2 regions of the Curtobacterium sp. RM9 genome follow, and region 1 is predicted to be linked to the other one. Evidence: predicted binding sites of a transcription regulator. Region 1 holds the regulator's gene; the other holds the start of a gene.
What was found. The regulator HrcA, encoded in region 1, represses chaperone genes, less so after heat shock. The targets are predictions, from matches to a motif close to TTNGCACTCGNNNNNNNCGAGTGCNAA.

Region 1 (4,108 bases):
GCGCGTCGTGCCTCCCGGTCGGCACCGGCAGACCCCCCGGACCCAGCACCGGCGCCGGCCGCGAGCTGCGCCGTGGTCACCGGAGCGTCCACCGACGGCACGCGCGAGCGGACCGCCTGCTTGGCGGCCTCCTGCGCGATGGCCGCCCAGCGGGCACGGCCCTTCTCGACCTTCGGTCCCTCCCACCGGGAAACGCTGCGTGCCGCCGACCAGGGGACGATGCGGTCCACACCGATCTCGGTCGCCGCCTGCACCGCCATCTCGTCGCGCCCGCCCTTCGCCAGGGCCTGCACGAGGACGAGCGCGGGCCGCGGCGCAGCCTCGACCGCGACGTCCGCGACCGTCAGCGTCAGGCTGTCGCGACCGGTCGCCGCGACTGCACCCGAGACGACCGTCCCGAGACCGTCCGCGATCCGGAGCGTCTCGCCCACCCGGACCCGCGCCACCGAGACGGCGTGCCGCCCCTCGGCACCGTCGAGGGACACCGGGTCGCCGACGCCGATGCCGTCGAGGGTGCCCGGCTCGACCAGGTAGAGCGACGCCATCAGAAGTTGAAGAAGCGGTCGCGGAGCTTGCCGAACATGCCCTGCTGGAAGCGGGCGAGCTGCGGCTTCGGTGCCTTGTGCGACTTCGCGAGCTGCTCGACCAGCCCGCGCTCCTTGTGCGAGAGCTTGGTCGGGGTGACCACCTGCACGCCGACCCGCAGGTCGCCGCGTCCGGTGCCGCGGAGCTTCGTGACGCCGCGGTCCTTGATGACCAGGACGTCGGCGCTCTGCACGCCGGGCCGGATCTCGAGCTCGACCGGGCCGTCGAGGCCGTCGATGGTCGTGGTCGCGCCGAGGATCGCGTCGGTCATCTGCACCTCGAGCGTCGCCAGCAGGTCGTCGCCGTCGCGGCTGTAGACGTCGTGGTGCCGGACCTTGATCTCGAGGTAGAGGTCTCCCGAGGGGCCGCCGGCCGGACCGACCTCGCCCTGCCCGGGCATCTGCAGCCGGAGACCGGTCTCGACACCGGCGGGGACGTCCACCGGGATCGTGCGCCGGGCACGGACACGGCCCTGACCCTGGCAGGTCGGGCACGGGTTGGGGATCACGGTGCCGTACCCACGGCAGGTGCCGCAGGGGGCGCTCGTCACGACGTTGCCGAGGAGCGAGCGGACCTGCCGCTGGATGTGCCCCGTGCCCCCGCAGATGTCGCAGGTCTGGGGGTGGGTGCCGGGCGCCGCGCAGGAGCCGCCACACGTCTCGCAGAGCACGGCCGTGTCGACCTCGACGTCCTTGTGGATGCCGAAGACGACTTCGTCGAGGTCGACCTCGATCCGGAGCAGGGCGTCCTGGCCGCGCTCGGCACGCGACCGCGGGCCGTTGCCGCGACCGGCACCGCCGCCGCCGAAGAACGCGTCGAAGATGTCGCTGAAGCCGCCGGCGTTGCCGAACGGGCTGTCGGCCTGGGGCCCCGCGTCGTAGCGTCGCCGCTGCTCGGGGTCGCTCAGCACGTCGTACGCGTGCGTCACGTCCTTGAACCGCTCGGCCGCGTCCGGGCTCGGGTTCACGTCGGGGTGGAGCTCGCGGGCGAGCCGGCGGTACGCCTTCTTGATGTCGGCATCGGAGGCGTCCTGCTGGACGCCGAGGACGTCGTAGTGGTCTGCCACGTATCCCTCAGTCGGTTCGGTCGGTGCGGCGGTCGCCGCAGGTCGGGTCGGTCTGGAGGCGCGGATCGCCCCGGTGAGGCACCGCGCGTCGGTCGGGGGCCGGGTCGGTCACTGTTCACCCAGCAGCTTGGACAGGTACCGGGCGACCGCGCGGACCGCGGCCATGTTGGTGCCGTAGTCCATCCGGGTCGGGCCGAGCACGCCGAGACGTGCGACCTCGCCGCCGGCGAGGTACCCGCCCGCGACGATGCTGGTGGCGTCGAGCCCGTACCGGGCGTTCTCGACGCCGATGCGGGCCGCGACGCCGTCGTCCACCTGCATCTCCCCGAACAACCGGAGCAGGGTCACCTGTTCCTCGATCGCCTCCAGCACGGGGAACAGGCCGCCGGTGAAGTCCTGCTCGCTCTTGGCCAGGTTCGCCGCGCCCGCCATCACGAGGCGGTCCTGGCGGTTCGCGCCGACCTGCTCGATGAGCGTCGCCACCACGACGCCCGCGAGCGTCTGGGCATCCGGGCGGACCTGCTGCGGCACCGCGCGGAGCGCCCGTGGGACGTCCTGCAGCAGGAGCCCGACGCTCGCCCCGTTGACGACGGCGCGGAGTTCGGTGAGCGAGCCCTCGTCGAGCGGGACGTCCGTCTCGACGACGCGCTGTTCGACGCGGGCCGTGTCGGTGATGAGGACCACCATGAGCCGGGTGTCGGCGAGCCGGACCAGCTCGATGTGCTGCACGCGGGCGCGCACCATCGAGGGGTACTGCACCAGGGCGACCTGGTTCGTGAGCTGGCTGAGCAGGCGGACCGTGCGGCCGAGGACCTCGTCGAGGTCGTTCGGCGCGCCGAGGAAGGTCTCGATCGCGTGCCGCTGCGCGCTCGACAGCGGGCGGGCGGCGGCGAGGTGGTCCACGAAGACCCGGTACCCCTTGTCCGTCGGCACGCGCCCGGACGAGGTGTGCGGCGCGGCGATGAGCTGTTCGTCCTCGAGCTGCGCCATGTCGTTGCGGATCGTCGCCGCGCTCACCCCGAAGGCGTGCCGCTCGACGATGGTCTTCGAGCCGACCGGTTCGCGCGAGGCGACGTAGTCCCGCACGATGGCCTTGAGGACCTCGAGGCTGCGTTCGCTGACCACCCGGACCCCTTCCACTCGTTCTGGCACTCGGACGTGTCGACTGCTGATCCTACGCCCGACCGCCGACCGACCGGGACTTCTGCACAGCCCGGCGATACGCTCGGCGCATGACCTACGGACAGCAGCCCGGTGGCCCCTACGGACAGGAACCCGGCGCCAAGGACCCAGGCGGCCCGCAGTACCCCGGCGGCCCGCAGTACCCGGCAGGATGGACGCCGCCGCAGCCCCTCAGCCCCGAGGACCAGCGGCTCTGGGCGACCCTGACGCACGTCGGCGCGATCTTCTTCAGCCTCGTCGTGCCGATCATCGCGTACCTCGTGCTCCGCGACCGCGGGCAGTTCATCCGCGAGCACACCCGGCAGGCGCTCAACTTCCACATCACGGCGGCCATCGCGGGCTTCGTCTCCGGCCTGCTGACGATCGTGGTCATCGGCCTCGTGCTGCTGCCGGTCATCGGTGTGCTCGTGGTCGTCTTCTCGATCATGGCCGCGATCGCAGCCAACCAGGGGCGCTTCTACAAGTACCCGCTGGCGATCGAGTTCATCAAGCAGTAGTCGCGGGTCAGTCGAGCAGCTCGCGGACCACCGCGTCCGCGAGCAGGCGACCCTGCATCGTCAGCTCGATGCGTCCCCGCACCGCGGCCGGGCCGTCCACGAGACCACGTGCGATGAGCCCGGCGACGCGGCCCCGCGCCTCCCGGCGGAGCTCCGACGTGGCGAGCTCACCGCGGACCCGCGCCGCGAGCAGCACCCGTTCGACGTACCGGGTCTCGTCGTCGAGGGTCTCGCGACCTGCGGCCGGAGAGTCGCCGGCCAGCACCCGGTTCGCGTACGCGGCCGGGTGCTTGACGTTCCACCAGCGGGTCCCGGCGACCGCGGAGTGCGCGCCCGGACCGACGCCCCACCAGTCGTGGCCCTTCCAGTAGGAGAGGTTGTGCCGGCTGGCGTGCTGAGTGGTCCCGCCGTCCGGGTCCGTCCTGGCCCAGTTCGACACCTCGTACCAGGCGTAGCCGGCGTCGCCGAGCACCCGGTCCGCGAGCTCGTACATGTCGGCGGCCAGGTCGTCGTCCGGAGCGGGCAGTTCGCCGCGCGCGACCATGCGGCCCATCGCGGTGCCCTCCTCGACGATGAGCGAGTAGGCGGACACGTGGTCTGGCTCGCAGGCCAGGGCCGCGTCGAGCGAGGTCCGCCAGTCGTCGAGGGACTCCCCCGGCGTCGAGTAGATCAGGTCGAGCGAGACGTCGAGCCCCTGCTGCTTCGCGAGGTCCACGACCACGGGCACACGCTCAGGGTCGTGCGTCCGGTCGAGGGTCGCCAGCACGTGCGGCACCGC
Region 2 (4,108 bases), 1.3 Mb from region 1:
AGCAGTTCGTCGCGGCTCGGGAAGTAGTGGCGGAGCGCGGCGTGGGTGATGCCGAGGGCGTCCGCGACGGAGCGGAGGGACGAGGCGTCGACCCCCTGGTCGGCGACCATCCGGATGGTCTCGTCGAGGATCTGCGCGCGCCGTTCGGCGCCTTTCCGGTACCCGCCGCGGCGCGGCGCGGGGGCCGCGTCGTCGTCGGCGGGGAACGTCATGCGCCCCAACTTACCGCTGGAAGGTTTTCACCTCCACCCGTCCGGCGGACCGCAGGGGCGCACGGGAGGCGCGGGGCGCCCTGGTCGGGACCGCCTGCGGTCCGTCAGGTGCCCGGGCGGAGCGCGGTGCGCCTCCAGGCCGCCGCGTCCGTCAGGCGCGCGCGGTCGCGTCCTCGTCGACGGTGTACTCGTCGACCGGAGCCGGCGCGCCGGCGGTCAGGGCGTCCGTGATCTGGTCGAGGCAGCGCGTGAGGACCGCGTTGTCCTCGGCGCTGAGCCGGTCCATGACCTCGACCACGGCCTCGTGGAAGCGGGCGTAGGACTCGTCGATCTTGCGGGCCGCCTGCACGGTGGGCTCGAGCACCTGCGCGCGGCGGTCGGTCGGGTGTGGAACCCGGACGAGGTCGCCCTTGGCGACGAGTCCGTCGACGATCTTCGTCACCGAGGCGTTCGACACCGTGAGCATGACCGCGAGGTCCTTCGGCCCCATCGACCGCCCGTCCCGGTGCGCCTGCAGCAGGTAACGGATCGCGAGGAACTCGTTCTTCGACAGACCGCTCTCGGTCCGGGCCTGCTCGAGCTGCTGCTCCTCGGCGTGCTGGAGCCGGAGGAGGGAGTCCACCGCGACCTTTGCGGCACGTGACCGCGGCTCGCGGGCGTAGAGGTGCATGTGCTCACGGCGGACGACGGTCAACGGCATGTGGTCGAGTGTGCTCTCTGACTGATGGGAACGGGCGTGCGGGGCGGTGGCTAGACCGTGGGGACCGTGAAGAAGTCGGCGTACGACGGCTCCACGCGACGCGAGAGGAGCGACGGGTCCTCGATGCGACGCTCGACGTAGGCGTCGATCACGGCGGGATCAGTGAGGCCGTGGCGGGTGTGCGACCCACCGAGTCGTGCCTGACGGGCCATCCCCGAGTACGTGCTGTGCATGACGATCCCGCCTTCCTGCTTCGTTGCGTCCCCTGCGGACGCTCGGACTATTTCACAACGTGAACGATCAGCGCAACGAACCTTTTGCGTTCTGTACGTTTCGCGTGGTCGGCCGCCCGGCAGGATGGGGAGCACCCCGACGACGAGGAGACTCCCCTGATGACCTACATCGCTGCCGACGACCGCTACGACGCCATGCCCTACCGGCGGACCGGCCGCTCCGGCCTGGACCTCCCGCTGCTCTCGCTCGGGTACTGGCACAACTTCGGCGACGACAAGCCGTTCGAGACGCAGCGGGCGATCAGCCGCCGGGCGTTCGACCTCGGCATCACGCACCACGACCTCGCGAACAACTACGGCCCGCCCTACGGCGCCGCCGAGGTGAACTTCGGCCGCCTCATGCGCGAGGACTTCCGGCCCTACCGCGACGAGATGGTCGTCTCGACGAAGGCCGGCTGGGACATGTGGCCCGGCCCGTACGGACAGGGCGGTGGCTCGCGGAAGTACGTGCTCGCCTCGCTCGACCAGTCCCTGCAGCGCACGGGCCTCGACTACGTGGACGTCTTCTACTCGCACCGACTCGACGCCTCGACCCCGCTCGAGGAGACCATGGGCGCGCTGCACACCGCCGTCCAGCAGGGCAAGGCGCTCTACGTCGGCATCTCGTCGTACGACGCCGAGCGCTCCCGCCAGGCCGCGGCGATCCTGCGCGACCTCGGCACCCCGCTGCTCATCCACCAGCCCTCGTACTCGATGCTGAACCGCTGGATCGAGACCGAGGGGCTCCTGGACGCCGCTGGCGAGGTCGGCTTCGGCGTCATCGGCTTCACCGCCCTGGCGCAGGGCCTGCTCACCGGACGGTACCTCGACGGTGTGCCGTCGGACTCGCGTGCCGCCGCGGGCAAGTCCCTCGACGCCGGGACCCTCACGGACGAGGTCGTCGAGCACCTCCGAGCGCTGAACGACATCGCGTCGGAGCGCGGGCAGAGCCTGGCGCAGCTCGCGCTCGCGTGGGCGCTGCGCGACGAGCGGGTGACGTCGCTCGTGATCGGGGCCTCGCGCGTGGAGCAGCTCGAGCAGAACGTGGCCGCGCTCGGCAACCTGACCTTCACGGACGACGAGCTGCGGCGCATCGACGAGCACTCGGTGGGGGTGCTGGACGTCGACCTGTGGTCCGGCGCACGGTCCGGTCAGGTGAGCTGAGCCCCGCCGATCGGACCGTGCCGTTCTCAGGGTCTTCTGAGCGGTTTTCTGGCACTCGTTGGGGTCGAGTGCCAGCCGCGGTGCTACAACAGAAGCAGTTGAGTCGAGGGGACTCAACGAGAACCACGAAGGAGTTGATTTCGATGACGATGAACTTCGACCCGTTCCGCGAGCTGGACCGTCTCGCGGGGTCCCTCCTCGGCGGCTCCGGCCCGCGGTCGATGCCGATGGACCTGTACCGCACGGGTGACCACTACGTCCTCGACGTCGACCTGCCCGGCATCGACCCGGGTTCGGTCGACATCGACGTGGACGGCTCCGTCCTGACGATCCGCGCCGAGCGGACCCTCGGTGCCCCCGAGGGCTCGCAGTGGCTCACGCGTGAGCGGCAGCCCGGATCGTTCGTCCGGCAGCTCACCCTCGGCGAGGGCCTCGACGCCGCGCGCATCACGGCGGCCTACGACAACGGCGTGCTGAGCATCACGATCCCGGTCAAGGAGTCCGCGAAGCCGCGCAAGATCGCGGTCGCGGTCGGCGGCGGATCAGAGCAGCTCGCGGTCGGCTCCGGCGCGACCGAGCACTGACGCCGGTGGCGGTCCTGCTGGTGGTCGGACGGAACGCCACACGGGCGGACACGAGCCGGTACGACACGAACACCTGACGGACACGACGAGGGCCCGGTGCAGCACGCACCGGGCCCTCGTCGTGTGGTCACTCCTTGTTGAGCTTGTCCTGCACGAGCCCGGCGGTCTTCTCGACGACGTTCGGGATCTCGGTCGTGCCGTAGAGCCGGACATCGGGGTGCGTGGGCGGCGGCATCGGCACCGAGGTGGTGGGGCCGTCGTGGTACGAGTACTCGCCCTTGCCGTCGAACGAGGGCCCGCTGGCCCAGGGCCCGTCGGCAGCGGCGGCGCCGTCGGAGAAGTTGAGGTACTGGTAGTTGACCTCCTGGTTCTCCTTCGACTGCGGGAAGTTGCTCGGCACCGGGAAGCCCTCGACGCCCTTCTCGCGCAGCTCGGCGGCGGCGGTAGCCCACATGTTCTGGTGCATGGTGTCGCGTGCGATGAGGAAGGACAGCAGGTCCCGCACGCCGTGGTCATCGGTCATGTGGTAGAGCCGGGCGGCCTGCACGCGGCCCTGCATCTCGGCGTTCTCGTTCGCCGTGAAGTCGGCGAGCAGGTTGCCCGATGCGGTGATGTACGAGCCCTGCCACGGGTTGCCGTTGCTGTCGACGGGGCGCGCGCCGGCACCGGCGACGATGGCGTGCTGCACGTCGGTCCCACCGACGATCGCGGCCACGGTGGGGTCGTCCTGCAGCGCGTCCTCGGTGATGCCGAGCGGGCTCTTCTCGAGCAGCTGCGCGATCATCGTCGCGAGCATCTCGACGTGGCCCATCTCCTCGGCACCGATGCCGAACACCATGTCCCGGTACTTGCCCGGGATGTGCATGTTCCACGCCTGGAACTGGTACTGCAGCGCGACGGAGATCTCGCCGTACTGGCCGCCGAGCACCTCCTGCAGCTTGCGGGCGTAGATCGCGTCGGGCTTGTCCGGGGTGGCCTTGAACTGGAGTTCCTGCTTGTGGAAGTACAAATCGTTCTCCTTGCGTTCGGTTCGGTCGGTCAGAGGATCGGGGTGCCGCCGGTGACCGCGATGCGCGCTCCCGAGACGTAGCTGCCGTCGTCGCTGGCGAGCAGCACGTACACGGGAGCGAGTTCCGCCGGCTGTCCGGCACGGCCGAGCGGCGACTGCGTGCCGAA

Region 2: the regulator HrcA is predicted to act here: its motif matches at 2,397-2,423, upstream of ACY3FI_RS00320 (Hsp20/alpha crystallin family protein).

Annotation. Positions count from the first base shown of each region.
Region 1 is NZ_CM143271.1:1,402,888-1,406,995, reverse strand. It holds gene ACY3FI_RS06595 (16S rRNA (uracil(1498)-N(3))-methyltransferase) at 1-545, opposite strand, end outside; gene dnaJ (molecular chaperone DnaJ) at 545-1,651, opposite strand; gene hrcA (heat-inducible transcriptional repressor HrcA) at 1,760-2,776, opposite strand; gene ACY3FI_RS06580 (DUF4870 domain-containing protein) at 2,884-3,330, shown strand; gene hemW (radical SAM family heme chaperone HemW) at 3,338-4,108, opposite strand, start outside.
Region 2 is NZ_CM143271.1:69,724-73,831, reverse strand. It holds gene ACY3FI_RS00340 (TetR/AcrR family transcriptional regulator) at 1-212, opposite strand, end outside; gene ACY3FI_RS00335 (MarR family winged helix-turn-helix transcriptional regulator) at 364-912, opposite strand; gene ACY3FI_RS00330 (hypothetical protein) at 963-1,145, opposite strand; gene mgrA (L-glyceraldehyde 3-phosphate reductase) at 1,305-2,348, shown strand; gene ACY3FI_RS00320 (Hsp20/alpha crystallin family protein) at 2,492-2,932, shown strand; gene ACY3FI_RS00315 (manganese catalase) at 3,060-3,941, opposite strand; gene ACY3FI_RS00310 (SDR family oxidoreductase) at 3,971-4,108, opposite strand, start outside.